DNA from 3 places in the Sphaerisporangium sp. NPDC049002 genome. Region 3 is predicted to be linked to each of the others. Evidence: riboswitches for the same ligand, from Rfam matches in the RefSeq annotation. Region 3 holds a riboswitch; each other region holds the start of a gene.
The links. A riboswitch is a leader RNA that binds a small molecule or an ion and turns the genes downstream of it on or off. The one in region 3 is predicted to bind thiamine pyrophosphate.
Positions count from the first base shown of each region.

Region 1: another riboswitch for thiamine pyrophosphate. It lies ahead of AB0B89_RS15625 (cytosine permease); the one in region 3 lies ahead of tenA (thiaminase II).
Region 2: another riboswitch for thiamine pyrophosphate. It lies ahead of thiO (glycine oxidase ThiO); the one in region 3 lies ahead of tenA (thiaminase II).

Region 1 covers NZ_JBEZFH010000064.1:17,567-27,356, forward strand. The annotation lists gene AB0B89_RS15590 (hypothetical protein) at 132-302, shown strand; gene AB0B89_RS15595 (DUF6412 domain-containing protein) at 304-573, shown strand; gene yidC (membrane protein insertase YidC) at 647-1,303, shown strand; gene AB0B89_RS15605 (arginine deiminase) at 1,391-2,590, shown strand; gene AB0B89_RS15610 (ATP-binding protein) at 2,573-3,007, opposite strand; gene AB0B89_RS15615 (PAS domain S-box protein) at 3,160-5,046, opposite strand; gene AB0B89_RS15620 (methylated-DNA--[protein]-cysteine S-methyltransferase) at 5,227-5,790, shown strand; gene AB0B89_RS15625 (cytosine permease) at 5,681-7,087, opposite strand; TPP riboswitch at 7,078-7,204, opposite strand; gene AB0B89_RS15630 (rhodanese-like domain-containing protein) at 7,229-7,561, opposite strand; gene AB0B89_RS15635 (DNA-formamidopyrimidine glycosylase family protein) at 7,651-8,529, opposite strand; gene AB0B89_RS15640 (LCP family protein) at 8,654-9,790, opposite strand, start outside.
Region 2 covers NZ_JBEZFH010000089.1:1,021-10,810, reverse strand. The annotation lists gene AB0B89_RS18990 (aminoglycoside phosphotransferase family protein) at 1-224, opposite strand, end outside; gene AB0B89_RS18985 (L,D-transpeptidase family protein) at 535-1,374, opposite strand; gene AB0B89_RS18980 (YbaK/EbsC family protein) at 1,505-1,981, shown strand; gene AB0B89_RS18975 (GNAT family N-acetyltransferase) at 2,067-2,621, shown strand; gene metF (methylenetetrahydrofolate reductase [NAD(P)H]) at 2,629-3,567, opposite strand; gene AB0B89_RS18965 (polyprenyl synthetase family protein) at 3,811-4,878, shown strand; gene thiE (thiamine phosphate synthase) at 5,049-5,687, opposite strand; gene AB0B89_RS18955 (Rv2175c family DNA-binding protein) at 5,665-6,039, opposite strand; gene AB0B89_RS18950 (FAD-dependent oxidoreductase) at 6,089-7,258, opposite strand; TPP riboswitch at 7,397-7,509, shown strand; gene thiO (glycine oxidase ThiO) at 7,505-8,806, shown strand; gene thiS (sulfur carrier protein ThiS) at 8,803-9,003, shown strand; gene AB0B89_RS18935 (thiazole synthase) at 9,077-9,790, shown strand, end outside.
Region 3 covers NZ_JBEZFH010000033.1:26,169-35,958, reverse strand. The annotation lists gene AB0B89_RS10120 (adenylosuccinate synthase) at 1-362, shown strand, start outside; gene AB0B89_RS10115 (glycerophosphodiester phosphodiesterase family protein) at 493-1,413, shown strand; gene AB0B89_RS10110 (hypothetical protein) at 1,537-2,367, shown strand; gene AB0B89_RS10105 (XRE family transcriptional regulator) at 2,354-3,508, shown strand; TPP riboswitch at 3,556-3,668, shown strand; gene tenA (thiaminase II) at 3,661-4,356, shown strand; gene AB0B89_RS10095 (zinc-binding dehydrogenase) at 4,571-5,053, shown strand; gene AB0B89_RS10090 (MerR family transcriptional regulator) at 5,201-5,512, opposite strand; gene AB0B89_RS10085 (Hsp20/alpha crystallin family protein) at 5,576-6,019, opposite strand; gene corA (magnesium/cobalt transporter CorA) at 6,443-7,576, opposite strand; gene purD (phosphoribosylamine--glycine ligase) at 7,979-9,211, shown strand; gene AB0B89_RS10070 (hypothetical protein) at 9,294-9,790, shown strand, end outside.

The DNA.
Region 1 (9,790 bases), on a different contig from region 3:
TCGTAAGACGGATGCCGGCTCGTGAGACCGATACCGGCTCGTAGAGCCGGCTGCCGGGCCCAGAGGTCACGATCTCGACCAGAGATCGTCGTGCGCTCGCGGCCGGGCCCCGTGCGACGTACCTTCTGGATATGGCCCGCATCGTTCTTTCAATCCTCGGCGTCGTGCTCGCACTCTACGTGGTGTTCGGGCTCGTGCTCCCGCTCGTCCTGGGGATCTTCAAGCTCCTGCTCGTCATCGCCGTCGTCGCCCTTGTGGCCGTCGCCGCCGTCACCGTCGTCGGAAAGCTGTCGAACAAGTAGGATGACCGGCTTCCCCACCACCATCGCGCTGCTCGCGCAGCTCCTCGCCTGGCCGACCAGCCCGGCGACGCTGACGACGGCCGGGCTCGTGGGGGTCACCCTTCTGCTTTTCGCCTGGGCTCTCGGGCGGCTGGCGTCGGCGCCCGCGGTCGCTGTGGCCTCGGGTCACCGTCCGCGGGCCGCGCACACCGTCTTCGTACGGATGCTCCACCCGGCCGCCGCCGGTCGCCCACGCCCCAGAGCGCCATCCTCAGGCCCCGCGCCCGTCTAGCGTCCCGGTAGTCGTGCCGCTCACGGGCGCTTTCGTCATGTTCATCCACATAGACGAAGGGGCTTGTCCCGCCATGTTCGACACCGTCATCGACTCCGCCTACCGGCTCATCAACGGCCTTGGATCCCTCACGGGCGCGGCCTTCGCGATCGTCCTGTTCACCCTGGCCGTGCGCCTGCTCCTCCTGCCGCTCAGCGTGCGGCAGGCGAAGGCCCAGAAGGCGCGCCTGCGCCTCGCGCCGCAGGTCGAGGCGCTGAGGAAGCGCTTCGCCCGCGACCCGGAGCGGCTCATGCGGGAGACCTCCAAGCTGTACGCCGCCGGGGGGACGTCGATGTTCGCGGGCATCATGCCCGGTCTCGCCCAGGCGCCGTTCCTCATGATCACCTACCGGGTGTTCGTCTCGGCGACCATCGCCGGGCACCCCAACCTCCTGCTGGCCCAGAGCGCCCTCGGCGTTCCGCTCGGCGAGCACTTCGCCGCCGTGCTCGCGGGAAGCGGCCTGTTCAGCCCGGCCGCGCTGGTCTTCCTGGGGCTGTTCGCGGTGCTCGCGGCCCTGGCGTGGGTGACCTGGCGGCGCATGGGCGACGTCCAGCCCCGGGCACTGCGGCTGCTGCCGTTCGGGACCATCCTGGTCGCGGCCTTCCTGCCCCTCGCGGCGGGGCTCTACCTGCTGGTGAGCACGGCCTGGACGGCGGGAGAGCGGGCGATCCTGTATCCCAAGCCGGCCTGATACGACGCCCTCATGCAGATTGGGGTACTTGTGCGCCACTAACGTTGAATGTTGGAACGACGTGGTTTCAATCGGGAGGGTCGAACGATGAACGGTGCCGACAGCGAGGTCGGGCGGCTGGAGACGGTCATGCTCCACCGGCCGGGTGCCGAGCTCAAGCGGCTGACCCCCCGTAACAGCGACAAGCTGCTCTTCGACGGCATCCCATGGGTCGGCAGGGCCCAGGAGGAGCACGACGCGTTCGCCCAGTCGCTCCGCGACCACGGGGTCGAGGTTCTCTACCTCACCGAGCTGCTCCAGGACACGCTGGAGTACGACTCCGCACGCCAGGAGATCATCCCTGCCGTGCTGGAGGAGCGGCAGCTCGGCGACAGGCTCGCGCAGCTGACGCGGGACCACCTGGAGGAGCTCGACCCCGAGGACCTCACCCAGACGCTGATCGCCGGGCTCGCCCGCGAGGAGCTGAAGACCGGCCGTGGCCTGGTGTACGGCCTGATGGACCGGCACGACTTCGTCGTCGACCCCCTGCCGAACCTGCTGTTCACCAGGGACTCCAGCGTGTGGATCGGCGACCGGGTGGCCGTGACCAGCCTCGCCATGCCGGCCCGTACGCGAGAGAGTCTCCTGACCCGACTGATCTACACCTACCACCCGAGGTTCGCCGGGGTGGACCACCTGTACGAACCCTGGCTCGAACACGTCGAGGGCGGTGACGTGCTGCTGATGGCTCCGGGGGTCATCGCGGTGGGCACCGGTGAGCGTACGACGCCGGCGGGGGTGGAGCGCCTCTGCCGGCGCGTCTTCGCGGCCGGGCTGGCGCACACCGTGCTGGCGGTGCCGATCGCCCAGCAGCGGGCCACCATGCACCTCGACACGATCTGCACGATGGTCGACGTGGACACCGTGGTCATGTATCCGCCGGTGGCCTACTCACTCCAGGCCTACACCGTGACCTCGATGGAGAACGGCGAGCTGCGCGTGTTCGAGCCCCGCCCTTTCCTGGAGGCGGCGGCCCAGGCCATGGGCATCGAGCGGGTCAAGGTCATCGACACCGGGCTCGACCCCGTCACCGCCGAACGCGAGCAGTGGGACGACGGAAACAACACGCTCGCGCTCGCCCCGCGGGTCGCGGTGGCCTACGAGCGCAACGTGGAGACGAACGCGCGCCTGGAGGCCTCGGGGGTGAAGGTCATCCGTATTGCGGGCAGCGAACTAGGAAGCGGCCGGGGCGGCCCGCGCTGTATGTCCTGCCCTATAAGCAGGGAACGTCTAACCACACTCGCGTAGGGCGCCCATTTCGGGTGTTCTGACTTGCGAATTAAGGACAGCGACCGGGGCATGGAGGACCGCCCACACCGTGGTCACGTCACCGTCATGGCGTACGCCCCAGCGCACGGCGAGGAACTCGACGATTCCGAGCCCCCGCCCGCCGAGCGAGGAGAGGGTCGGCCGTCCCGCGCGGGGCTCCGTGGCCGCTCCTCCGTCGCTCACCGTGACCTCGAGATGTTCGTCCGCCCAGTCCCAGGTGGCCATGATCTGGCCCGATGGCAGCGGGTGGGCATGACGCAACGCATTGCTCAGCAGTTCGCTCACCACAAGAACGGCGTCTTCCACCGCGGCGGCGAACACTCCCCATGCCTCAAGATCGGCGCTGAGACGCTGGCGTGCGACGGCGACGCTGGTCGGCGCATACGGCAACAGCACGACGCCCTCACTTCCCCGTTCTCCTGCATTTCCCCCTGAGGAAAACACATCCCAGTACGACCGAAATGCCCCGTTCGATGGTTCTGGAAACCGTGCGGCGATCATTGCTTGTGCAGATTCGACACTAGATGAGTCCAGCCGTGACCTGCCCGTTACCGGTTCGGTGTGTCGGATCCGATATAGGCCGGTGCGGTGCCCAGGATGAATCTCATTCGGGTGCCCCCGCCGAGCCGCGAATGGGCGGTCACCTCGCCGCCCTGGGCGCGCGCGAGGCTGCGTGCGATGTAAAGCCCGAGCCCCACGCCGCCGAACCTGCGGCGGTCGCCGCTGTCGGCCTGGACGAACCGTTCGAAGACGCGCTCGTGGTCGTCGGGCGCGATGCCCACGCCCTCGTCGTCCACCACGAGGACGACGCGATCGCCCTCGGCCCACGCGAGCACGCGGATCAGCCCGCCGTCCGGCGAGTACTTGAAGGCGTTCTCCAGGAGCTGGGCGAGCAGGATGTCGGTGGCCAGCGCGTCGCCGTCGACCAGGGGAAGGTCGCGGGGGATGTCCACCTCCACGCGATGCCGGTCGGACAGGACGGGCATCCCCAGCGTGGCCGCGCGCACCCGTTCGCCCAGGTCGAAGCTCTCCACCCGGACCTTCAGCTCCTCGGCCCCGGCCCGCGCGCCGAGCAGCAGGTGGTCCATGAGCTGCCCCAGCGCCCGGGCCCGCTCCGCGATGGTCCGCACGGCGGAGCGGCGCTCGACGTCCGACAGCTTGTCCCAGCGCGCGTCGAGCGTGCTGGCGAACCCCTGGACCACGGTGATGGGCGTGCGCAGTTCGTGGCTGGTGGTGGCGAGGAACAGGTCCTTGGCCTCCTCCAGCTCCTTGGCGCGCGTGACGTCACGGAAGTCGACCACGATCTCGGCGGTGTCGTTGATCTCCGCGCTGACCACGTCCAGCCAGCGACCGCACGGAAGCTGGGTGGTGAGCTTCTCCCCCGGCGCGGGCAGCGGGAACGGCGGCCGGTCGCCGATCACGTCGTCGGCCCGCACCCCGGTCAGCTCCTCGGCCGCCGGGTTCCACTGGCGGACGTACCCCATGCCGTCGAGCACCGCGATGCCGTCCGCGCTGGCGTCGACGACCGCCCGCTCGTGAGCCCGCTGCCGCACGGCCTCCTGGTACGCCATCGCGTTGGCGAGCGCGATGCCGGCGTGCCCGGCCAGCAGCTCAAGCAGCTCAAGCTCGACGTGGCCGGCCTTGCGCTCGGCGAACAGCGCGTACAGCGCCCCGTACGGCCGGCCGCCGACCGCCGCGACGCCGAGCGCGATGGTGTGCAGGCCGGGCAGCTGCGACCAGATCAGATCGTCGAGCACGGCCTGGTCGCCGGTCTCCAGCAGGACGGTCTTCCCGGTCCGCAGCAGCTTGCCCACCAGGCTCGTCCGCAGGTCGGCGGTCGCGCCCCGGAGCCTGTCGGGCAGCCCGTGCGCGCTGACCAGCCGCAGGCGGTCGTCCTCGATCAGAACGAACCCGCCCGCGTCGGCCCCGGTCAACTCGGTGAGGCTTCCCGCGATGCGGTCGAGGACGGATGACAGCTCCAGCTCGGCGTTGATGTCGCCCACCACGTCGGTGAGCCGCCGGACGAGCCTCGCCCTGCGGGCGCCCCGGTCGCGGGCCGCCGAGTCGTTCTCCAGGGAGTGGTAGACGCTCACGTAGCCGAGCAGCGCGCCGGCCTCCGAGCGCAGCGCGCTCAGGTCCACGCCCACGTCGACGAGCGAGCCGTCGCTGCGCAGGCGCTTGGTGCGCAACGAGACGGGCCCTCCCGTGCGGACCCGTTCCAGCACGGCGTTGTGCTCCACCACCAGCTCGTCGGGGACGAGCGGTGCCCTGCGCCCGGTCATGTCGCCCGCGGTCCAGCCGAACAGGCGCTCGGCGGCGGGGTTCCACAACAGGACGGAAAGGTCACGATCGAGGGCTACGACGGCATTCGGGGAACTCGCGAGGACAGCACGGGCAATGCCGTCATCGGCGTTCTCTACCCTGTCGTCACTCATGACCCCCATCGTGCCCGTTTTTGCCCCCGCGTCTTGGCACTTTTGATGTACGAATAGTCGCATTCGTCGGGACTGTACCCTCTCGGGGTCTTCTACGGCGCGCGGCGCGTGGCCGTCGCGGCCGGTGGGACCCTCCGCTCCTATACGCTGCCTGGTAGCGGGACCGGGAGGGGTGCGGCCATGTCGACAGGGGATCTCGAAGCCCTCGTGCGGGTGACCGCTCCCGGCTATGTGGGCGAGACCCCACCCGACGTCGCTTTCGGGATGACCGACACCCCCGTCGGGCGGCTGGCGCTCGCCGTCACCGTGCGCGGCGTGGTCGCGTGCAGCTACGAGAACGAGCACGTCGTCTTCGCGCGCATCACCCGCGAGATCGGCTCGTTCATCGGGCCCGACCCGCGGCGCCTCGATCCGATACGCCGTGAGCTCGACGCGTACTTCTCCGGCAGGCTCAGGGCCTTCACCCTTCCCGTCGACCTCCGGCTGGCCACGCCGTTCGCGCGTACCGTGCTCCAGATGACGATGGCCGTGCCCTACGGAAGCGTCACGACATTTCCCGAAATCGCCGAGCGCATCGGGCGGCCCCAGGCGCTACGCGCGATAGGCAACGCGCTGACCGCCAACCCGGTCTGCGTCATCGTCCCGTGTCACCGGGCGATCGAGTCGCAGGGGCATCCCGGAGGCTACGCCGGAGGCCTCGCCGCCAAGCAGTTCCTCCTCCGCCTCGAAGACCCCGCCCGCTGAACGCCTGCCCGAGCAGCGTCGCCAGCGCGGCGACGACGAACGCGGCGAGCGCGGCGTTCATCCAGACCTGCCGCTCGAAGCCGATCGCGCCTCGGAGCGCCGTCCAGACCGAGTCCCACCACGCCACCGTCGGCGTCGCCGTGACCAGCCAGTACGCCACGAAACCGAGCACCCACGGCACGACCATCCCCCACCGCGAGGGCGCCCCCGCCGAGGTGTCCCACCTGGCGGCCCCGCCGAGCAGGAAGTAGTCGACCACGAGGACGGCGAACATCGGGACGAAGACCGCGCCGATGACGCCGAGGAACGCCCCGTAGGATTTCACGTCGGCGAAGAGCGCGATGACGGTGGTGAGCACGCCGACGACGATCGAGAAGACGCGCCGGTCCACCCTAGGCAGGAGGTTCTGCAGGGACATCGCCGTGGAGTAGACGTTGGCGAACGACTGGTCGGCCTCGCGCAGCACCAGGATTCCGAAGAACAGCCCCCCGAGGGGCACCGCGACGAAGGCGTCCCACACCCGGTCGGGGTCGTTCCCGACCAGGGCCAGCGCGAGGACGCCGATGACCAGGCACGCGACCTGGGCGATCGTGTAGCCGCTGACCACCCCCGCGAAGGCCGCCCGCCCGGACCGCGAGTGCCGCGCGTAGTCGGCCGCCACCGGCACCCAGGAGACCGAGAGCGCGATCACGTAGTCGACGGCCGGGGCGAAGGCGTTCCAGTTCCCGCCTCCGAGGGTGGGTGCCTCGCGCAGCAGCGCCACCGCGAGCCACACCATCGCGACGACCACCCCCGCCGTCACGAACCGCCGGAGCAGGCGGATCGCCCCCAGCGGCCTGATCGTCAGGGCGATGGTCAGCAGCCCCGCCGCCACCACCCACACCCAGTACGGCACCGCGTCACCGAAGATCGCACGCGCCCCGGTGGCGATCACCCACAGCTCGAAGGCCCCCCAGCCGAGCATCTGCACGACGTTCAGGACCGTCGGGACGTACGAAAGCCTGGCCCCGAACAAGCCCCGCAGCAGCACCATCGCCGGCGCGCCTGTGCGCGCGCCCGGCACCGCCGCGAGGCCGACCATCACGGTGCCGATCAGGCTTCCGGCCACGGCCGCGAGGACGGCCGCGCCGAGGCTCAGCGGGACGTCGCCCAGCGGGTTGATCAGGTAGAGGGCCCCCGAGAAGCCGAGGAGGCTCACTCCGAGGTTGGCCCAGAAGGCGCCCTGGTCGAGCAGGCCCAGCGTCTTCGGGGGGGCCTCGTCGAGTGTCAGGGGGACCTCGCCGACGGCGGACGTCATCGCACGCTCCCTACGCCGGCATTACCCGGACAGGTTCATGCGGTCGGCGGCGCGCCCAGTGTCACTGGGAACCGCCCTCTCAGCCCGGTTGCGCCCGAGCTCCCGCGGTATGGATTTTGACCGAATTATTACACTCCGCCGCTAGGCGACGAAGGGCTGCCCCCCGTTTTCGGCCACCATCGGACGGCCGGCCGCGGCCCACGACTGCATGCCGCCACCGACGTTGATCGCCTCTCGGCCCACGTGGTTGAGCCACGCCGCGGCCCTCGCGGACCTGCCTCCGACCCGGCAGACGACGTAGACCGGCACGCCGGCCGGGACCTCGTCGACCCTCTGCTGCAGCGCGCCGAGCGGGATGTGGACGGCCGCCGGAGCGTGCCCCGCCAGCCACTCGTCGGGCTCGCGCACGTCGAGCAGGAAGACATCGTCGGGTACGGCCTTGGCCTCGATCTCAGGGACGTTCATGCCGTTCATTGTCCCCGCTCTGCGAGCTTTCCGTCCGCTAACGGAGGGTTGTCATTACTGACCGAGCGTTGATTTCTCCCCGAGAAGGCCCCGGTGGGCTATTTGAGAAGGCGGGACAGCCTGCGGTCGGCTAGCGGCTTCCCGCCGGTCTGGCACGTCGGGCAGTACTGCAGGGAGGAGTCGGCGAACGACACCTCCCTGATCGTGTCCCCGCACACCTCGCACTGCTGCCCGGCACGCCCGTGGACCCGCAGACCCGACTTCTTCTCGGTCTTGAGATCCTTCGCGGCGATGCCGCGAGAGCGCTCGACGGCCGCCCGCAGCGTGCTGACGATCGACTCGTGCAGGCCCGCCACCGCGTCGTCGGTCAGCGACCCCGCGATCTTGAACGGGGACATCTTGGCCACGTGCAGCACCTCGTCGGAGTAGGCGTTGCCGATGCCGGCGATCACCTTCTGGTCGCGCAGGAGCCCCTTGATGCGGGTGCGGCTGCCGCCGAGGATGCCCTTGAGCACGTCCACGGTGAACTCGGGCGCGAGCGGATCGGGGCCGAGGCTCGCGATGCCGGGAACCTCGCCGGGGTCGCGGACGACGTAGACCGCGAGCCGCTTCTGGGTGCCCGCCTCGGTGAGCTCGAATCCGGGCTGCCTGCCGTCGTCGCCGGGCGCGAACCGCACGCGGGCCGCGAGGGGGCCCTTGCCGGGACGTACGGGCTTGGCCCCGGAGAAGTCGTCGCGCCAGCGGAGCCAGCCGCCACGGGCGAGGTGGGTGATGAAATGGAGCCCGTCGCAGTCGAGGTCGAGGAACTTGCCGTGACGGGCGACACTCGTCACCGTCAGCCCTGCCAGCGAGGTCACCGGCGGGTCCACGGTCTTCAGCGCCTGGAAGGCCACCACGTCGACGGCGGCGACCGGGCGGCCGACGGCCCGTTCGCGCAGGAACTCGGCGAGCGACTCCACCTCGGGAAGCTCGGGCATGCCATCACACTAACCGCTCGCGAGGACCCGCGACGCGCGCCTGGGCGGTACCCACAGCGCGCGTCGCGCCTGCTCCTCGGCTCGGCGCGCGTCCGCTCTCCTCGGCTCGGCGCGCGTGTCGCGCCTACTTGGTGAGGACGTCCTCCGGCACCGGCTTGTCCTCGGCCAGGGCCTTGAAGAGCCGCAGAGCGCGCTCGGTGTCCCACTTCACGACGGAGGCGCCGTTGATCGTGGGCAGCGAGCCCACGGGCACGGCGGTGGCGATCGGATCGCCGCTCATCGCGAGCCCCAGCGACAGCATGTCGAAGGCTCCCGTGCCCGGGTCGACCGCCACCGAATCGGTCGCGCTCATCGCCAGCGGGATCGAGCGGAACGGGTTGACCAGGACGCCCGGGCTCGCGGCCTTCTTCACCACGGCGCCGAAGAACTGGCGCTGGCGCTGGGTGCGGTCGAAGTCGGGCAGCGCGCCGGTCGCGCGGGTGCGGACGTACCCAAGGGCGGTGCCGCCGTCCATGTCCTGGCAGCCCTTCTTGAGGTTGATGCCGGCCTTGTGGTCCTTGATGTTCTGCTTGACGCAGATGTTGACGCCGCCGATCGCGTCCACGATGCCGACGAAGCCGCCGAATCCGATCTCCATGTAGTGGTCGACGCGGATGTCGGTGACCTTCTCGACCGTCTTGGTCAGCAGCTTGGGGCCGCCGAAGGCGTACGCGGCGTTCAGCTTGTCGCTGCCGTGCCCGTCGATGGGGACGTAGGAGTCGCGGGGCAGGCTGACGAGGGTGGGCTTGCCGCCACCGCTCGGGATGTGCAGGAGCATCATCGTGTCGGTGCGCTTGCCGACAGCCCGGCCGGTGGCGAGCTTCTTGCGCTGGGCGGCCGTCAGCCCGGCCCGGCTGTCGGAGCCGACCAGCAGCCAGTCTTCGCCGGGGGTGGCAGCGGGACGGCCGTCATAGTCGGTGAGCGACTCGACGCTGGTGATGCGGGAGTTGATCCAGAAGAACCCGACCAGGCCGAGCACGAGCAGCACCACCAGCAGGATCACGAGGATCCTGACCACCAGACGGCCCGTCCGCCTCGGGCCGCGGGCCTTCGGCTCGGCGGCCCCGGGGCCGCCGGACGGATGCGTCTTGGGCGTCTCCGGGCTCGACAGGGGCCGGATCGGCGCCTGGCCGGACCGCGGCTTGCCGTACACGCGCGATCTCCCCTTGGAGGGCTCTCCGGAAGCCGGTGCCTCCCCGCCTCCGGGGAAGGCCTGCTGGCG
Region 2 (9,790 bases), on a different contig from region 3:
ACGAACGAGAGCACCTCCCGGCCCTGGTCGTCGACGCTGAGGGGAACGGGAGCGTGCGGGAATCCGGCGGCGTGCAGGTGCGCCAGGTACGCCTGCACCGTCATCGTGAACGGCCTCACGGGGCGGCGGACGGTGTCGCCCGCGCGCGTGATCCCCTGGGTGACGCCGTCTCCCACCAGGGGCACCTCGCCGGGCGGGACTGGGTCAGGGTTCGAATCCGTCATGCGGCTCCTCGGCTCCTCGGCACACCGGCCGGCGCGGGCATCCATCCCCAGCATGGTCGCACCCCCCGGCCTGGAGGAGATCGCCGGCGAGCGAGGCGGGCCAGGCCGGAGACGGCGAGCGGGACGGGACGGGCCCCAGACGGCGAGCACGGCGGGTGGCGAGACGGGGAGCGTGGTGGGGCGGGGGCGAGATGGCGAGGGCCGCGGTCGTCGGGACGACCGCGGCCCTCGTGCGGGACGGCTCGGCTCAGCGCTGGAACTTGCCCCCCACGCGCACCGGGACCCCGGTGCCCCAAAAGGACGGCTCGGCTCAGCGCTGGAACTTGCCCCTGACGTGCACCGGGACCCCGGTGCCCAAAAGGGACGGCAGGACCTGGGCGACGTGCATCGGAAGCCGCACGCACCCGTGGGACGCCGGGGCGAGCGGGACCGACAGCGCACCGTGCAGGGCGATGCCGCCGTTGAAGAAGATCGGGTTGTACAGCTGGCCGAGGTAGGACTTGTGCCAGCCGGACCGGCGCCAGGTGGTCTTGAAGTCACCCGTCGGGGTCCTCGCGTCACCGCAGAACCGCTGCGTCTTGCCCTGCCAGGTGGCCGTCTCGCAGTAGGGGATGCCGCTCCCCGAGGAGATGTGGGTGATGAGCTTCACCTGCCCGGCCCTGTAGAGCACGGCGATCTGCTTGGTGAGGTTCACCTCCACCCGGTCGGGCTTGCCGGTCGGGACGAGGACCTGAGGCGCCTTGGGGGCCTCAAGCGCCCGCCACGTACGGCTGTTGACGGTGCTCGTCGGGGAGATGCCCTGGACCTTCTGGAAGGCCCAGACGGCGGACTGCGTGGTGCCGCCGTACCTGGAGTCGATCTTGCCGGGCATGTAGCCGAGCTCGCGCAGCCTGGCCTGGAGCACCTTCACCGTGACGCCCTTGGCGCCGAACCTGAGAGTGCCGTGCGGCGCCACGAAGGGCTCCGCCGCGAGCACCCGGCTGACCGGCGTCACATTGATCGTGACCGCCGGAGTGGCCGCGCGACCGGGCGCCGGGGCACCCGCTAACGCCACCGGCCCGGCCTGCTGGGCCCCCAGCCCGCAGCCCGAGACGAGCACGGCTCCCGCGGTCAGCACCACCGCGGCGGCGAGCCGCCTACCAACCCCCATGTCAGAACTTCCCTTCGAACACACCACCATCAGTTGACCGGACCCTAGCGCAATGGTCATGCCGCACCCCATACAGTCACGGAGATGTAATCAATCGCCCATGCCCGGCCGTCCTGTTTAGAGTGTTCGCGTGCCAGAGAAGCCGCATCCAAGCGTGATCAAGGTCTCCGACGCCCTCCGAGAGGCCGGAGCCGCCGGCGAGGTGGTCGTGCTCACCGACTCGGCCCCCACCGCCGCCTCGGCCGCCGCCCAGCTCGGGTGCGAGGTGGGCGCGATCGCCAACAGCCTGATCTTCGACGCCGACGGGGAGGCGTTGCTGGTGCTCACCAGCGGCGCCCACCGGGTCGACACCGGCCTGATCGCCGGGCTCGTCGGCGCCTCCAAGGTCAGGCGGGCCAGCCCCGATTTCGTGAAGGCGGCGACGGGGCAGACGATCGGCGGCGTGGCCCCGGTCGGGCACCCCGCGCCCATCCGCACGCTGGTGGACACCTGGCTGGGCAAGCACGACGTCGTGTGGGCCGCGGCCGGCCACTCGCACACGGTCTTCCCGACGACCTTCGAGGAACTCGTCCGCATCACCGGCGGCACCCCGGTCGAGGTGGAGTAGGCGGCAAATGTCGGAAAAAGGCCACGAAGGTCGGTCTCGCCACGTTCGCCCGCCGGGTGATCGCCGCCCTGCTAGTGTGCGATGAGTGATCGAACTGCGACGCGCCGGTCCCGAGGGGTTCGTCTCCGCGCTGGACACCGTGATCGACATCTACATGGCGGCGATGCGCCCACCGGTCGATCAGCTCTCAGGTCGCCAGGGCATCATGCGCAATCACGCGACATTTCCTCAATTCACCTGCCTGTTCGCCGAGACCACGGACGGCGCCGCGGTCGGTTTCGGCTACGGCTTCCACGGCATGCCCGGCCAGTGGTGGCACGACGTCGTGCGCCGCGCCCTTGCGGAACGGTCGGGCCTGCCCGTCTCTGCCGGGTGGTTCGGCAACGCCTTCGAGATCGCCGAGATCCACGTACACCCCGGCTACCAGGGCAAGGGCATCGGCCGCCGGCTGGTGCGGGGCCTGTGCGAGGGCAGGCCCGAGAGCACCGCCGTGATGTCGACCCACGACCAGCCCACGGCCGCGCGCCATCTCTACCGCCGGCTCGGCTTCATCGACCTCATGAGCATGTTCGTCTTCCCCGGCGGCTACGAGCACTACGCGATCGTGGGCAGCACGCTCCCCCTGCGCCCCCTGACGTAGAGGTCCGCTAGCCCGCGGGGACCGGGGTGGGCACAGGCGTCGGGGCCAGGGCCTGGTAGACCTCGCGGGTGGCGCTCGACTTGTTGAAGGTGATGAAGTGGATGCCCGGCGCTCCCTCGTCGAGGAGGGTCTGGCACAGCTCGGCGGCGTGCTCGATGCCGAGGCTGCGCACCGCCGCGGGGTCGTCGGCGACCGCCGCGAAGCGCTCGGCCACCTCGGGCGGGAAGGGGGCGCCCGACAGCTGCTCCGACCGCGCGATCGTGCTTATCTGGGTCACCGGCATGATGCCGGGAATGATCGGCGTGTCACAGCCCTGGGCCGCCACCCGGTCGCGCAGCCGGAGGTACTCGTCGGCCTTGAAGAACATCTGCGTGATGGCGTAGTCGGCACCGGCCCGGCACTTGCGCACGAAGTAGTCGGTGTCGGACTCGATCGACGGCGACCTCGGATGACGGTAGGGGAAGGCGGCCACCCCCACGCAGAAGTCGCCCGCCTGGCGGATGAGGCGCACGAGATCCTCGGCGTACAGCACACCCTCGGGATGCTTGACCCACTCGGCCAGCGGGTCGGCGCCGCGGGGGTCGCCGCGCACGGCGAGGATGTTGCGCACGCCCGCGTCGGCGAACCTGCCGATCAGGTGGCGCAGCTCGCGGATCGAGTGGTCGACGGCGGTGAAGTGGGCGACCGGCGTGAGCGTCGTCTCGTGGGCCAGCCGCTCGACGATCTCGACCGTGCGGTCTCTGGTGGAGCCTCCCGCGCCGTACGTCACGGAGACGAACGTGGGGCGAAGCGCCTCCAGCTCGCGGATCGCGCGCCACAGCAGCCGCGCGCCCTCATCGGTCTTCGGCGGCATGAACTCGAAGGAGAACGACCGCCCCCCGGAGGCGAGCAGCTCCCGGACGGTGGGAACGCGGTCGGGCAGGAATGAAGGACGACCCAGAGCCATGGTCCCAAGGCTACAGGTCCGGTCCGGCCCACACCCCTGGTGAACGTGCGCTCCTTGGACCGGCTTCGCGTCGCACAGGGCCACCTGGGTTCACGGCCGTGTTGTGCGACGTCTTCCCCGGCTTCGCAAGCTCACAGGCTGCCCACTCTCACCCAAGCTCCACGCCGCTTCTTTCCCCCATGAGCGAGATCACACCGGGGGCAGGTAATCGGGGCGCTCTCGTGTGGCCGTTAATCTCAGAGCATGACCACTTCCTTCGCCCTGTCGGACGCCTTCCGCTCCGAGGTGGACCGCCGCCTCCGGATGTTCGTCGACCGGCAGCGTCCCCTGGTCAGCGCCCCCGAGCTGAGTCCCCTGGTGACGACCGCGGAGGACTTCCTGTCGGGGGGCAAGCGGCTGCGCCCGGCCTTCTGCTACTGGGGCTGGCGTGGCGCGGGCGGGGAGGAAGACCCCGCGATCTACACCGCGGCGGCGTCGCTGGAGCTGCTCCAGGCGAGCGCGCTGATCCACGACGACGTGATGGACGCGAGCGACCTGCGCCGTGGCAAGCCCGCCGCGCACCGGCGGTTCCAGGCCATGCACGAGGAGTCCGGCTGGCGGGGCTCGTCGGTCCAGTTCGGCGAGGGGGCGGCGGTGCTCCTGGGCAGCCTGCTGCTGGTCTGGTCGAGCGAGATGTGGCGTACGAGCGGCCTGCCGGCCGAGGCGCTCGCCGCGGCAGAGCCGGTACACGACCTCATGCGCACGGAGCTGATGTGCGGGCAGTACCTCGACCTGCTGGAGCAGGCGCACGGGGACAACACCTTCGACAGCGCGCTGAGGGTCGCCCTCCACAAGAGCGGCAAGTACTCCGTGGAGCAGCCACTGCGCCTCGGCCTGCTGCTCGCCGCGCGCGGTCAGGAGCCGTGGCTCGACCGGCTGTGCGTGGAGTACGGCCAGAAGGTCGGCATCGCCTTCCAGCTCCGCGACGACGTCCTCGGCGTGTTCGGCGACCCGGCGGAGACCGGCAAACCGGCGGGCGACGACCTGCGCGAGGGCAAGCGCACCATGCTGATCGCCCGCACGCTCTCGGCCGCGTCCGACGGGCAGGCCGCCGACGTGCGGCGGCTGCTCGGAGACTCCGGCCTGGACGCGGCCGGCGTCGAGCGGCTTCGCGAGATCATCGAGGAGACCGGGGCGCTGACGGCGAGCGAGGAGACGATCAAGCGCTACCTGGACGACGCGCTGAGCTCGCTGGAGCGCGCGCCGATCACCGGCGAGGCCCGCGACGCCCTCGCCGAGCTGGCGGTGGCCGCCACCTCGCGCCGGAGCTGAGCCCACGACGGGCCGTACGGCACCGCAAGGCCGGGGTCAGCACCGCAAGGCCCAGGTCCGTAACGCAAGGCCCAGGTCCGTAACGCAAGGCCCAGGTCCGTAACGCTAGGCCCAGGTCAGCAGCGCGAAGCTCGGGTCGGTGCGGCGCGAGGGCGCCGTGAGCCGGGGTGTCAGGCCGCCGCGAGGCGGCGGGCGAACTCGGCGGCCGCCGCGCCCGGGTCGTCGGCCTCGGTGATGGCCCGTACGACCACGACGCGCGTCACGCCGTACGACATCACCTCGTCCAGCGTGGAGAGGTCGATGCCGCCGATGCCGAACCACGGCCGGTCGGTGTCCAGCGCCGCCGCGTGCTTCAGCAGGCCGGGCCCCGGCGCGAAACGCCCGGGCTTGGTCGGCGTCGGCCAGATCGGCCCGCAGCAGAAGTAGTCGACGCCTTCCTCGGCCGCCGCCGCGGACGCCTCCGCGTCGCTGTGGGTGGACCGCCCGATCAGGATGTCCGGCCCGAGCAGCTCGCGCGCCACGGCCACGGGAAGGTCGTCCTGCCCGAGGTGGAGCACGTCGGGACGCGCCGCGTAGGCGATGTCGGCCCTGTCGTTGACCGCGAGCAGGGTCCCGTGCCTGTCGCAGGCCGCGCGGAACACCTCAAGGAGCGCGAGCTCCTCGCGGGCCTCCAGGCCCTTCTCGCGCAACTGGACGATGTCCACACCGCCCGCGAGGACGGCGTCGAGGAACCGGTCTAGATCGCCCTGGCGGCGGCGCCCGTCGGTGCAGAGGTAGAGCCTGGCGTCAGAAACCGAGCGCCTGGGCACGCCTCTTCACCTCGGTGTGGCGGCCCGCGACGATCGCGTCGATCGGGGCCCCCGGCAGGGAGTCGTCGGCGGTGAACAGCCACCGCAGGGCCTCGACGTCGTCGTAGCCCGCGTCGGACAGGACCGTCAGCGTCCCTGGGAGGCCCTTCACCACGTCGTCTCCGGCGATGAAGGCCGCGGGGACCTCCGGCTCGGATCCGCCCCGCCGGACTCCGATGAGCCTTTTGTCCTTGAGAAGCTGCTTGGCACGCCCGGCACTCAGCCCGAGCCGCCTGCCCACTTCCGTGAGGGGGAGCCACTCTCCCACCAACTGGTCGGTTTCCCGGTCGATCTGCGCAACAGAAAGCGTCACGGAACCACAACTACCACGTCGTGCCTCTTCTCAAACACCCCACAGGGGGTCACAAGCAGTCACGCAAGGGTACCGAGGGGTCCATCGCGCGATCCACATCGAGCCTTTGCCCGCCCTCGACGATACGGCGGCCCTGCACCAGGTCACGGGGACGGTCGACGGTAAGAATAGCGGCCATCCGGTGGTCGTCGGTCAGCCAGCACGCCGCCCACTTGCGGTCGGTGGCGGGATCGCCGCGCAGCACCAGCCGGGCGCCGTCGTGGTGGCCGGCGTACTGCAGCATGCGGCCGAACTGCTCGGACCAGAAGTAGGGGACCGGGTCGTAGACGGCGGTCTCGCCCAGCAGCGTGGCCACGGCCGTCTCGGGCGCGTTCAGCGCGGTGTCCCAGTGCTCGACGCGCATGCGGCGGCCGAAGCGCCGTGACCACCAGTTCGCGCAGTCGCCGACCGCCACCACGCCCTCCATCGAGGTGCGCAGGTGCTCGTCGACCACGACGCCGTTGTCGATCTCCACGCCGGAGCCCGCGAGCCACCCGACGGTGGGCCGCACGCCGACGCCGGTCACCACCACGTCGGCGGGGATCCACGAGCCGTCCATCATGGTCAGGCCGCCCGGGTCGACCGAGCCGACCATCGTGCCGAGCCTGAGGTCGATGCCCGCCTCGGCGTACCAGGGCACGGTGCGCCCGCCCACCTCGGTGCCGAGGGCGACGGCCAGCGGTGACTGGGCGGCCTCGACGACGGTCACCTCGCATCCGGCGCGGCGCGCCGCCGTGGCGACCTCGGCGCCGATCCAGCCCGCGCCGACGACCACCACGCGGGCGCCGGGGACCAGCAGTTCCCGCAGGGCGAGCGCGTCGTCGATGGTGCGGAGCACGTGCTGGGCGCCCTCGCCGCGCAGCCTGATGGGCGAGGCGCCGGTGGCGATGATCAGGCCGTCGTACTCCAGCTCGCCTTCCGTGGTCTCCAGCGCGCCGTGGCGCAGGCCCTTGGCCGACACGCTGGTGCGCAGGTCGACGTCGAGGGCGCCGAGGTCGGAGTCGACGACCGTGGAATCCAGGTCGCCGAGCAGCACGGCCTTCGACAAGGGGGGACGATCGTAGGGGCGATGGTTCTCATCTCCGACCAGAGTGACGCGTCCTCGGTACCCGCGCGCCCGCAGCGCCTCGACACTCCGCACGCCGGCCAGTCCGGCTCCGACCACCACGACATGATTCACATCCTGACCCTAAGCGGCCAGCCGGGTAACTCGCCAACGGCGATTTGGTAACGAATTGGCTCACTATCGCGCACAGGCAGTAATGAGAACACTCAAGCAGGTGCGCAAGTCGTACGGAGGCAGGAATAGGCTGGTGTCGTCAGCACGCGCGGGAGTCCGGCGAGACCGGGCTGAGAGGAGGGCTCACGGCCCTCGACCGCCAGAAACCTGATCCGGATCATGCCGGCGAAGGGAGCGGGACCTTTGGTGGACACGCACGCGGACGTGGTCGTCGTGGGCGGGGGTGTGATCGGCCTGTCGGTCGCCTGGCGCGCCGCCCAGCGCGGGCACGCGGTGACCGTGGTGGACCCGGCGCCCGGCTCGGGCGCCTCACACGCGGCGGCGGGGATGCTCGCCCCGGTGAGCGAGGTCACCTACACCGAGGAGCCCCTGCTCCGGCTCGGCCTCGCGTCCCTGGCCCGCTGGCCCGGCTTCGCCGCCGAGCTGGCCGGCGAGTCCGGGATGGACGTCGACTACCGCACCGACGGCACCCTGGACGTCGCCTTCGGCGCCGACGACCTCGCGGCGCTCGGCGAACTGGCCGGCTTCATGGAGAAGCTCTCGCTCCCCGTGGAACGCCTGACGGGGCGCGAGTGCCGCCGCGCCGAGCCGATGCTCGCCCCCTCGGTCCGCGGCGGCGTCCTCGCTCCGGGGGACGCCTGGGTGGATCCGCGCCGGGTGACGGCCGCGCTGCTCGCCGCGCTCTCGCGCCGGGGGGTGGGCATGGTCGCCGACCGCGTCACTGGCTTCGCCGTCGAGGGCGACGCGGTGCGCGGGGTACGGCTGGCGGGCGGCGGGGCGATCGCCGCGGACCAGGTGGTGCTGGCCGCCGGAGCCTGGTCGGGATCCCTGGACGGCCTGCCTCCGGAGGTCCTCCCGCCGGTGCGCCCCGTCAAGGGCCAGATCATGCGGCTGCGCGGCGCTCCGGGGTTCCTCGGCCGCTGTGTGCGCGGGGTGGTCCACGGGTCCAGCGCGTACATGGTGCCGCGCGGCGACGGGGAGATCGTGCTCGGGGCCACCCAGGAGGAGATGGGGTTCGACACCCGCGTGACCGCCGGAGCCCTGTGGGAGCTGCTGCGCGACGCGCGCGAGCTCGTACCGGGCGTCACCGAGCTGGAGGTGACCGGCCTGTCCGCCGGCCTGCGCCCGGGGACCCCCGACAACCTCCCGGTCATCGGGCGGACCACGCTCCCGGGGCTCGTGCTGGCCACCGGCCACCACCGCGGCGGCGTCCTGCTCTGTCCCCTGACCGCCGACCTCGTCGCCGGGGAACTGGCTCCGGACGCCGGGGAGCCGGCCCCGGACGCCGGCCCCGGCCACGAAGGGGGGCTCCCTCCCGGCCACGATCCGGCCGGACGGCCCGGCCCGGCCTTCGCGGCGATCTGCTCGCCCCTGCGTTTCGGCGGGGCGCGGCACAAGGACATCACCGGCCCTCACCGATGGACGAAGGAGGAACGGGGCTCCTCCCCCGGCCGCCGGCCGGGGTCTCCCGCCCCGGAAGCGCGATGAGAGTGACCATCAACGGCTCCCCCCACGACCTGCCCCCCGGCACCACCGTCGCCCAGGCCGTCCAGACGCTGACCTCGGCCGTCGCCGGGGTCGCGGTCGCCCTGAACGACGAGGTCGTGCGGCGGGGCGCGTGGCAGTCGACCCCGCTCGGCGAGAACGACCGCGTCGAGGTGCTCACGGCGGTGCAGGGTGGCTGACCGGCGAGACACGAGCCCCGTCCTTGCGACCGGCGAGCGGCGTGAGGGCCCCGTCACCGTCGACGCGGACCCCATGGACGACGCGCTGGTCCTCGGCGGCGAGAAGTTCCGCTCGCGCCTGATCATGGGAACGGGCGGCGCCCCGTCCCTTGAGGTGCTGGACCAGGCGCTGGCCGCGTCCGGCACCGAGATCACCACGGTGGCGATGCGGCGCCTGGACCCGGCTTCGCGGGGGTCGGTGCTCGACGTCCTGCGCGACCGGGGCGTGAGGGTGCTGCCCAACACCGCCGGCTGCTTCACGGCCGGCGAGGCGGTGCTGACCGCGCGCCTGGCCCGCGAGGCGCTCGGCACCGACTGGGTGAAGCTGGAGGTGATCAGCGACGAGCGCACCCTGCTGCCGGACCCGATCGAGACCTTCGACGCCGCCGAGAGGCTGGTGGCCGACGGATTCGTGGTGCTGCCCTACATCGGGGACGACCCGGCGCTCGCGCGGCGGCTGGAGCAGGCGGGGTGCGCGGCCGTGATGCCCCTCGGCGCGCCGATCGGCTCGGGGCTCGGGATCCGCAACCCGCACAACATCGAGCTCATCGTGGAGGCGGCGGGCGTCCCTGTCATCCTGGACGCCGGCATCGGCACGGCGAGCGACGCGGCCCTGGCGATGGAGCTCGGATGCGACGCGGTCCTGCTCGCCAGCGCGGTGACGCGGGCCCGCAGGCCCGGCCTGATGGCGGGGGCTATGCGCGACGCCGTCACGGCGGGTCGTAGGGCGCGCCTGGCGGGCCGGATA
Region 3 (9,790 bases):
GGTTCGACGCGATCATCGCCAGGTACGCCACCCGGATCAACGGCGTGACCGACTTCTTCCTCACCAAGCTCGACGTGCTGTCCGGCCTGGAGCGGATCCCGGTCTGCGTCGCGTACGAGGTCGACGGGGTGCGCCACGACGAGATCCCGATGACCCAGACCGACTTCCACCACGCCAAGCCGATCTACGAGGAGCTGCCCGGCTGGCAGGAGGACATCACCGAGGCGAAGTCCTTCGACGACCTGCCGAAGAACGCCCAGGACTACGTGAGGGCCCTGGAGGAGCTGAGCGGTGCGCCCATCTCCGCCATCGGCGTCGGCCCCGGCCGCACCCAGACCCTCTCCCTGCGTCCCCTGGTCTGAGGCGAGCGGGCCGTCCGGGCCGCGGACGGCCCGTCCCGTCGCTGCCGCAGGGGTCGGAGCGAGAGGCCGGCGAGGAGCGCGGCCCCCGCCTGGACGCGGTCGAGGCAGGTGAGCGATAGGGTGCGCCATTGTGCAGGTGGAGATACACGGCCACCGGGGGGCACGGGGCCTACGCCCGGAGAACACCCTCCCGGGCATGGCCTACACGCTTGAGCTCGGCGTCCACGCGATCGAGTTCGACGTCGCGCTGACCGCCGACGGGCAGCTCGTGCTCACCCATGATCTGACCGTGTCAGCCGTGACCAGCGCGGACACCGTGCCTGCGACGCCGGGGGACCCCGCGTTCCCCTACGTCGGCAAGCCCATCCGCTCCCTGTCGCTCGCCCAGTTGCGCACGCTCGACGTCGGGGTGCGCCATCCGAAGGGCGAGGCCGACCGCTTCGTCCGCACGCAGGTCCCGATCCCCGGCACGCGCATGCCCACGCTCGGCGCCGTGCTCGGGCTGGTGAGCGCGTACGGCGCCGACGGCGTGCGGCTGAACGTCGAGCTGAAGTCCGACCCGACCCGGCCCGACCTCTCGGCCGACCCCCGGCGGCTGACCGAGCTGGTCGTGGCGGAGCTCGACCGGCACGACCGGCTGGACGGCGCGGCGATCCTCAGCTTCGACTGGCGCGTCCTGCGCGTCGCCCGCGATCTCGTGGCCACGCGCTACGCCCTGGTCGAGAAGGCGACGCTCGATCCCGAATGGCTCGGCCTCCGCTACAAGGAGGACTTCGGTGGCGACATCGCCGCCGCGGCGGCCTCGATCGGGGCCACCACGCTGTCCCCCGACCGGGTGCTGGTCGGCGAGGAGCTGATGGCCCGGGCGGCGAAGGCGGGGCTTCCCGTCGCGGTGTGGACGGTCAACGACGTCGAGGAGGCGTCCCTGATGATCGACCTCGGAGTCGCGGGTATCGTCACCGACTACCCCGACCGGATGCGCGAGCTCTGGGCCCAGCGCGGCCTCCCCCTCCCCGAGCCCGCCGCCGCCCTCCGCCACGCGCCCGCCTGACACTTCTGCCCCTTTCCGGCGAGTCACAACATCAACTGGAGTGCTCGCGGGAGTATTGTGCGAAGAACTGAAGTGGCAGCATCGATCACCTGGTGTCAGGACGCCGCGTACGGGAGGTCACCAATGCACGGGGAGCCACAGATTTCGAGCTGGGCGGCCGAGCGGTTCGGGGAGCGCGCCGCGTCCGTCCGGGGGCAGCTCGCCGCGTCCCTCCTGGAGGCCGCGGGGAACGCCCAGGACGCCCAGAAGTCATCGAGAAGCGACAAACGGTACGCGTACGGCTCCACCCTGATGGCCCGCCGCTACGAGGCCCTGGTCGACGGCTTCAAGAACGACCCGGGGTTCCAGGTGGTCAGGCCGTACGGCTCGCCCCACCACCTGGTCGTGCTCAACGGCAACCTGCTCCTGCCCTTCCGCTACGCCGAGGACGACACCACGCCGATCACCGAGGCGCGGGTCAGCGACGGGCGGGTCTCCGCGCTCGTCCGCGAGCTTTTCACCCGCTTCGGCCCCACGACCACCTACCACCAGGAGGTGCTCGACCTCGCGCTCGCGAGCGACGACGAGGACGCCCAGCTCGACGAGCTGACCGCGGCGCGGCCCCTCCTCGCGCAGCTCCCCGCCGACACGCGCCTGATCCCGGTCGCCTACGCCGCGAACGCCCAGGCCAGCCTGTTGAAGCTCTACTGGGGCGAGGCCGAGCTGATCGACGACATGGGCCGGATCCACTGGCTCCACTGCGAGCAGATCCCCCTGCTCACCGCCCTGCCGTGGGTGTCGCAGGGACTGCCGGTGGCCGAGCCGGACGTGGCCGAGCGCTTCGACCGCGGCGCCGAGCCCGACCTCACCCTCGTCCGCCGTCCCGCGGTCGAGCGCCGGAATGCGATGATCTTCCCCGTGAACAGCGAGCCCACCGACGACCAGCCGATCGCCGACGCCGATGAGCGACCGTAAGACCGACCGTGGGAGACCGACTCCGCAGGCGGTGGCCGACGGCTTCGACCAGGCCCGGCTGACCCAGGCGCGACGGCTGGCGGGCATGACCAAGAAGGACCTCGCCGAGCGGGTGGGGGTCACCCCGGCGGCCGTCGGGCAGTACGAGACGGGCATGACCCACCCCAGGCCCGACCTCATCCCGCGCCTGGCGGGCGCCCTCGGCGTTCCCCTGGCGTTCTTCCTGTCGGGCCGGCCGCACGCCAAGCTCGACGGGTCCATGGCCCACTTCCGCAGCCTGCGCTCCACCCGCGTCCACCAGCGGGCCAAGGCCGTCGCGTTCGTCGAGCAGGTCTGGGAGCTGACCCACGCGCTGGAGAAGCGCGTACGGCTGCCGCACGTCGACCTTCCGGGGTTCTCCGGCGGCGAGGTCCACTCGGGGGTGGAGCTGCCCCGCGACCCGGCCGCCGCCGCCCGCGAGCTGCGACGGCACTGGGGGCTCGGCACAGGGCCGATCTCGCATCTCGTCCGCCACATGGAGGCCCACGGCATCGTCGTGGTGCTCCCCCCGCCCGACGAGGACGCCACCACCGTCGACGCCTTCTCGACCTCGCAACTGCCCCGGCCGATCGTCGTGCTGACCGCCAACCGCTTCGACGACATCCACCGCTACCGCTTCACCGCCGCCCACGAGCTGGGCCATCTCGTCCTCCACGGCGACACCGCCGCCGGGGACGTCCAGCAGGAGCGCGAGGCCGACACGTTCGCGGCCGAGTTCCTCACCCCGCGCGACAGCATCCTGCCCGAGCTCCCCCGGCGCCTCGACCTGCGGCGGCTGGCCGAGCTCAAGCACGTGTGGGGCGTCTCGATCAGCTCACTGCTCTACCGCTGCCGCGAGGTCGGCCTGCTCTCCGATTCCTCGGCCAGCCGGGCGTACCAGCGGCTCGGCGCCCTGCGCGACCAGCCGGGCTTCGCCGGCGAGCCCATCACCGGCTACCCGGGAGAGCACCCGGTCCTCCTGCGGCAGGCCTTCGACCTGGCGTCGGCGGAGACCGACCTCACCATGGCGAGGCTCGCCACCCAGCTCGCCTGGCCGCTCCCCCGCGTAAGAGAGCTTCTCGGCATCCGCGACCAACGCCCCAAATTGGTGATCGTCCCCTGATGGCGATCCCCCTGAACCGTCGCGGCAAGGGGGTGCGTTAGCCTCGACCACGACATCGCGGGAGTCCGGCGCACCGGGCTGAGAGTGCGGCCGGAGCGGCCGCAGACCGCTCGAACCTGACCGGGTCATGCCGGCGTAGGGAGTCTGTTCCGATGACGACGTTCGAGCCGGCCGTTTCGCATGCGCGCCCGTACAGCGAGGAGCTGTGGGAGGCCATCGAGCCGATCTACACCGCGATCCTGGACCATCCGTTCATCACCGGGCTGGTCGACGGCACCCTGCCGCGTGAGGCCTTCCGGCACTTCGTGGTGCAGGACTCCCACTACCTGCGGGAATACGCGCGGGCACTGGCCCTGTGCGCGGCCAAGGCGCCGACCGAGGACGACGTACGGGCCTTCGCGGGCGACGCGGTGGGAGCGATCGCGGCGGAGCAGGAGATGCACGCGGAGTTCATGGCCCAGCTCGGCGGTTCCCCGGCACAGGCCGCGGACCTACCGGTGGGCCCGACCACCCGGGCGTACACGAGCTACCTGCTGGCCACGGTGTACGGCGGGTCGTTCCTCGACGGCCTCGCGGCGGTGCTGCCGTGCTACTGGATCTACGCCCGCGTCGGCGAGGCGCTGCTGGCCAAGTCGTCTCCCGACCCTCTCTACCGGCGCTGGATCGCCACCTACGGCGACGAGGCCTTCCAGAGCGTCGTCCGCCGAGTGGTGGCCCTGACCGACCGGGCCGGGGAAGAGGCCACCCAGCGCCAGCGCCTGCGAGCCCGGGAACACTTCGTCACCACATCCCGCTACGAGTGGATGTTCTGGAACGCCGCCTGGCACCAGGAGTCCTGGCCCATCTGACAGGGACAGCGCGGGCGCCCTCCAGAAGGACGGGGCACCCTGGCAAGAAGCGCCCGGATCGGTCCGGAGGCGGCGCATCGGGTGGGCGTGGTAACCGTGCACGGGCCCGTTCTGGTAGGGGTGTGGTCAGTGGGCCGGGAGGTCGTCCAGTTCGGCGGTGAACAGCAGGGCGGGGTCGACTTCCACATCCGGGACAGCTACATCCTGAAGAGCCCTGCGGGAGCGCGGCGTCCTTCCGGTCGACTACCGCACCGGGGACGTCGCCGCGCGCGTCCGCGAGCTCGCCCCCGGCGGGGTGGACGCCGTCTTCGACCACGTCGGGGGCCGCGGCGTCGTCGACTCCTGGCGCCTGCTCGCGCCCGGCGGCACGCTCGTCTCCTACGGCAGCGCCTCCACCCGGGACGACAAGGGGTCCAAGCAGTGGCCCGTGCTCAAGCTGCTCGGCCGGGTGTGGCTGTGGAACGTGCTGCCCAACGGCCGCCGCGCCTACTTCTTCAACGTCTGGGCCGGGCGGGCCCTGGCCAAGAACCGGTTTAGGTCCCGGCTGCGCGCCGACCTCACCAAGGTCTTCGCAGCACTCCAGCGCGGTGAGGTCACCGCCCAGATCGCCGCGCGGCTGCCGCTCACCCGCATCGCCGACGCTCTGCGGCTGGCCGAGTCCGGCACCGTCGCCGGAAAGATCGTGCTGACCCCGTAGCGCGCGTCCCTGCCACAGCCACCGGCCGAACGCGCTTGCCTCCCCCACCCGAAACACGAGGAACCGCCATGACCGCCACCCACACCACCACGGAGGACCGCCCGTCACACGTGGTGATCGGGCGGCCCACCGATGCCTTTCCAGGTTTCATTCCTTGGGAGGCAGGAGCCGGCGTGTCGCCTCCAGCTCCTTCTTCAGTGCCTTCACCTGCTGTTCCAGCTCCAGGATGCGGCGGATCGCGATCAGCGTCATGCCTTCCCCGGTCAGCTCCGCGACGTACTGGACACGGTTGATGTCGGCGCGCGAGTAGCGGCGCTGGCCGCCCGAGGAGCGCTGCGGGCGGACCACTTCGAACTCGTCGAGGCGGCGCAGAAAGGCCTGCTGGACGTCGAGCATGCCGGCGACCTGGCCCATGGAGTACAGCGGGGCGTGGTTGTCGTCGATGGGCAACCTGGACATGTGTGCCTCCATGGTGAACGGGCCGGCGCCCGTAGCGGCACCGGCCCATCGCTCGCGGTCACCTCACGGGCGGATCGCCCTGGTGTCGCCGCGCTGGATCTCGACCTTGCGTGGCTTGGCCTTCTCCAGCACGGGGATGCGGATCTGCAGCACCCCGTTGTGGTAGGCGGCGTCGACGCGGTCGCTGTCGAGGTGCTCGGAGAGGTAGCCGCGCCGGGTGAAGGTGCCCATGACGCGCTCGCGCACGAACAGCCGGTCGTCCTCCGACAGCTCCTCATGGCGGCTGGCGCTGACCGTGAGCACGCCGCGGTCGACGGTGACCTCGATCGAGTCGGGGTCGATGCCGGGAAGATCGAAGCGCAGGACCACGTCGTCCTTCCTGCGGATGCCGTCGAGCGGCATGGCCCCCTGGGCGCTTCCCTCTCCCCAAGTGAGGGCGCCACGGGTGAGGCGATCAAACTGGCGCTCGACTTCCTGAACGAACGGGTCGATCGACGTCAACAGCATCTCCGGAACCTCCTCGCTTGTCGGTGTAGCAGAAATCTCTAACTACAGCTGTAGGTTACCTCTCTCTAGCGATGCATGCAACTCCTAATCGGGATTGGAGAGAAGCCGTGTCGCGTGCCCCTCCGGGGCGGGAGGGGCAGGCGGAGGTCAGCGGCAGGTGGCGCCGTTGAGCTGGAAGGACGTCGGAGCCGGGTTGGCGCCCTGGTGCCGTTGAAGCCGATGGTGACTCCATCCCCGGGAGCGATCTCGCGGTTCCACGTGAAGGCCGTCCGGTCGGAGGCGGCGGCCCAGCGCAGCGCACGTAGTTGTTGAACACCTGCACCGCCTCGGGCGTGCCCGGGGCGGTCGGCAGCGTCAACGGCGGGCTGCCCGGCGCCGGCGCCTGCCGGAAGCGATGTGACTTTCAGGATTGCCGGCGGAGGGTCAGAGCCAGCTGTTGCGGCGGAAGCCTCGGTAGAGGAGGGAGCAGATGACGAGCATGACGCCGATCACGAGGGGATAGCCCCACATGGCGGACAGCTCGGGCATGTGCTTGAAGTTCATGCCGTAGATGCCGGCGATCATCGTGGGCACCGAGATGATGGCCACCCATGCGGAGATCTTGCGCATGTCCTCGTTGGCCAGGGCGTTGGACCTGGCGAGCGCGGCCTGCAGGATCGAGTTGCACAGCTCGTTCGACGACTCCACCTGCTCGCAGACCCGGGAGAGGTGGTCGACGACGTCACGGAAGTACTCGCGCATCTCGGAGGGGATCATGCGGCGCTGCGGCAGGGCGCCCAGCGGCGTCTGGAGCGGCGTCACCGCGCGCTTCATCTCGATCATCTCGCGCTTGAGCTGGTAGATGCGGCCGATGTCCCGCGAGCTGACGTCGGCGAAGACGGCGGCCTCGACCTCCTCAAGCTCGGCCTGCATCAGGTCGGCGACGCAGAGGTACTTGTCGACGACGAAGTCGGCGATGGCGTGGAGCACGCCCGCCGGGCCCCTTGCCAGCAGCTTGGGCTTGTCCTCAAGGCGCTCGCGGACCTCTGCGAGCGGGCAGTGCTCGCCGTGGCGCACGGTGACCACGAAGTCGGGGCCGACGAACACCATGATCTCGCCGGTGGCGATGATCTCACTGGAGGCGGTCAGCTCGTCGTGGTCGAGGTAGGCGATGGTCTTGAGGACGACGAAGAGAGAGTCGCCGTACCGCTCGACCTTGGGCCGCTGGTGGGCCTTGATGGCGTCCTCGACGGCCAGGGGGTGCAGGCCGAAGACCTCGGCCAGCCACTCGACCTCGGGGGCCTCCGGCTCGTGCAGCCCGACCCAGACGTACGCGTCGTTGATCTCGGAGGAGGCGTTGTGCTCGCGGACGAGGCTGACGGCCTCCGGAATGCCGGAGACGCGGACCCGCTTGCCGGCGACATAGGCGCCGAACTCCACGAGCGAGTCACTGGGCGGCACGCAACGGCCGTTCATCGTCTCGCGGCGCACCACGGCCACCGACGACGAGGTGCCGAGCCGGACGTGGGTGGTGCGCGGGTGGAGGTTGATCCGCTGGAAAAGCGTGGACGAGCGCATGGCGGTCCCTTCCCGCCCGACCTCGCGGAACCAACGCGCAAAAAAGTAATAGTGCGACAGACGTCACAGGAAATAGGCGCGCGTGGCTCTCAGTCGGACACCGAATTGGAGTGGTCGGGTTTGCGCACGACGTACGTGCGCGAGCACGTACTGCTGGGATCACCAGAAGTCATCCCGATTCCACCTCCAATCGCTAAGAGACGGCCCAAAGCTGCCCCAACTTACCACAGCCAGGCTTCATTACCTAGCCTACACGGCCTTCGGATTCCTCGATCATCTGGAAGCCGGCAATTCCCCTCCGCCCGCCGCACATCGCCCGCCGGGAAGTGGCCGGAATGCCTTTCACCTGCGCGGACGTCCTCGCGGTCCGGTGACCCCAGGCCCGACCCGTAGACTCCCCAGGTGCGCGTTCTTGTGATTGGATCCGGCGGCCGCGAGCATGCCCTGTGCCGAGCGCTCGCGCTCGACCCCGCGGTCTCCGAGCTCCACTGTGCTCCCGGCAACGCCGGCATCACCTCGGTGGCGACGACGCATCCCGTCGTGCCCACCGACCCCGAGCAGGTCACGGCGCTGGCCCGTCGGCTGGGCGCCGAGCTGGTCGTCGTCGGGCCCGAGGCGCCGCTGGTGGCGGGCGTCGCCGACGCCGTACGAGCGGCGGGCATCGCCTGCTTCGGCCCCTCCAAGGAAGCGGCGCGCATCGAGGGGTCCAAGGCGTTCGCCAAGGACATCATGATGTCCGCCGGCGTGCCGACGGCGGGAGCGCGCGTGTGCGCGACGCCCGAGGAGGCCGAGGAGGCGCTCGACGCGTTCGGCCCGCCGTACGTCGTGAAGGACGACGGGCTGGCCGCCGGCAAGGGCGTCGTGGTGACCTCCGATCGCGCGGAGGCACTGGCCCACGCCGCGGCGTGCGAGCGCGTGGTCGTGGAGGAGTTCCTCGACGGTCCCGAGGTGTCGCTGTTCGCCCTGTGCGACGGCACGACCGCCGTCCCCCTGCAGCCCGCGCAGGACTTCAAGCGCGCCTACGACGGCGACGAGGGCCCGAACACCGGCGGCATGGGCGCGTACACGCCGCTGCCGTGGGCGCCGGCCGGGCTGACCGAGCAGGTCATGGCCGAGGTCGTACTCCCGACCATGGGCGAGCTCGCGCGGCGCGGCACACCGTACACCGGGGTGCTGTACGCCGGCCTGGCGCTGACCGAGGCGGGGCCGAGGGTCATCGAGTTCAACGCGCGCTTCGGCGACCCGGAGACCCAGGTCGTGCTCGACCGGCTGGAGACCCCGCTCGCCGGCCTGCTGCACGCCTGTGCGACCGGCGCCCTTTCCACGCAGCCCGCGCCGCGCTACCGCGACGGCGCGGCGGTGACCGTCGTCATCGCGGCCGAGAACTACCCCGCCGACCCCGTCAAGGGCGACCGCGTCGAGGGTCTCGCGCCTTCCGTGAAGGACGCGTACGTCATCCACGCCGGTACCGCGCTCGACGAGGAGGGCAGGGTCGTGTCGGCGGGCGGGCGGGTGCTCAGCGTCGTCGGCACCGGTCCCGACATCGCCACGGCGCGCGCCGCCGCGTACGAGCAGGTGGGGCGCATCCGGCTGCGCGGCTCGCACCACCGCTCCGACATCGCCGCACGGGCGTGACCACGCCGGTGATCGCGAACAGGTAGCGCCGGACGGGGAGATCGCGATAAGCCGTGGGCAGAGCGATTCCCTGGAGGGGCGTATGGCAGCCGACCCGGCCGTGCACGACAGCGAGGCGCCGGACATCAGCGGGGTGCCCTCGGCGAGCCAGAAGGACGAGGGCCAGAAGGACGTGCTGCGCCGGCCCGGCGTGTGGCGTATCCACATCGCCTCGCGCGGTGAGGAGATCCAGGCCGACGCCTCCCGGTGCCTGCTCTCGCGTCCGGGTGAGCCGGGCCTCGACGTGCTGCACGCCACGATCGAACGCCACCTCGCGACGGCCGAGCGGTACGCGAGGGACCGCCAGGGCTGGCGGCGCTGGCTGACCGGGCAGGCCATCGAGGGGGCCTGGGCGAACATCTACGGCGCCACCATCCTGCTCTACGGCCTGCTCCCGGCGAACGAGCTGAACGCGCGCGCCCCCGAGGTGCTCGCGACCGGCCACGCGTACCTCCCTTCGGACGATCCCCGGCTCAGCCGGCTCGCCGCACGCGCCGCCGCGGGCGACATCGACGAGCGGGACCGGTCGCTGTTGCAGTC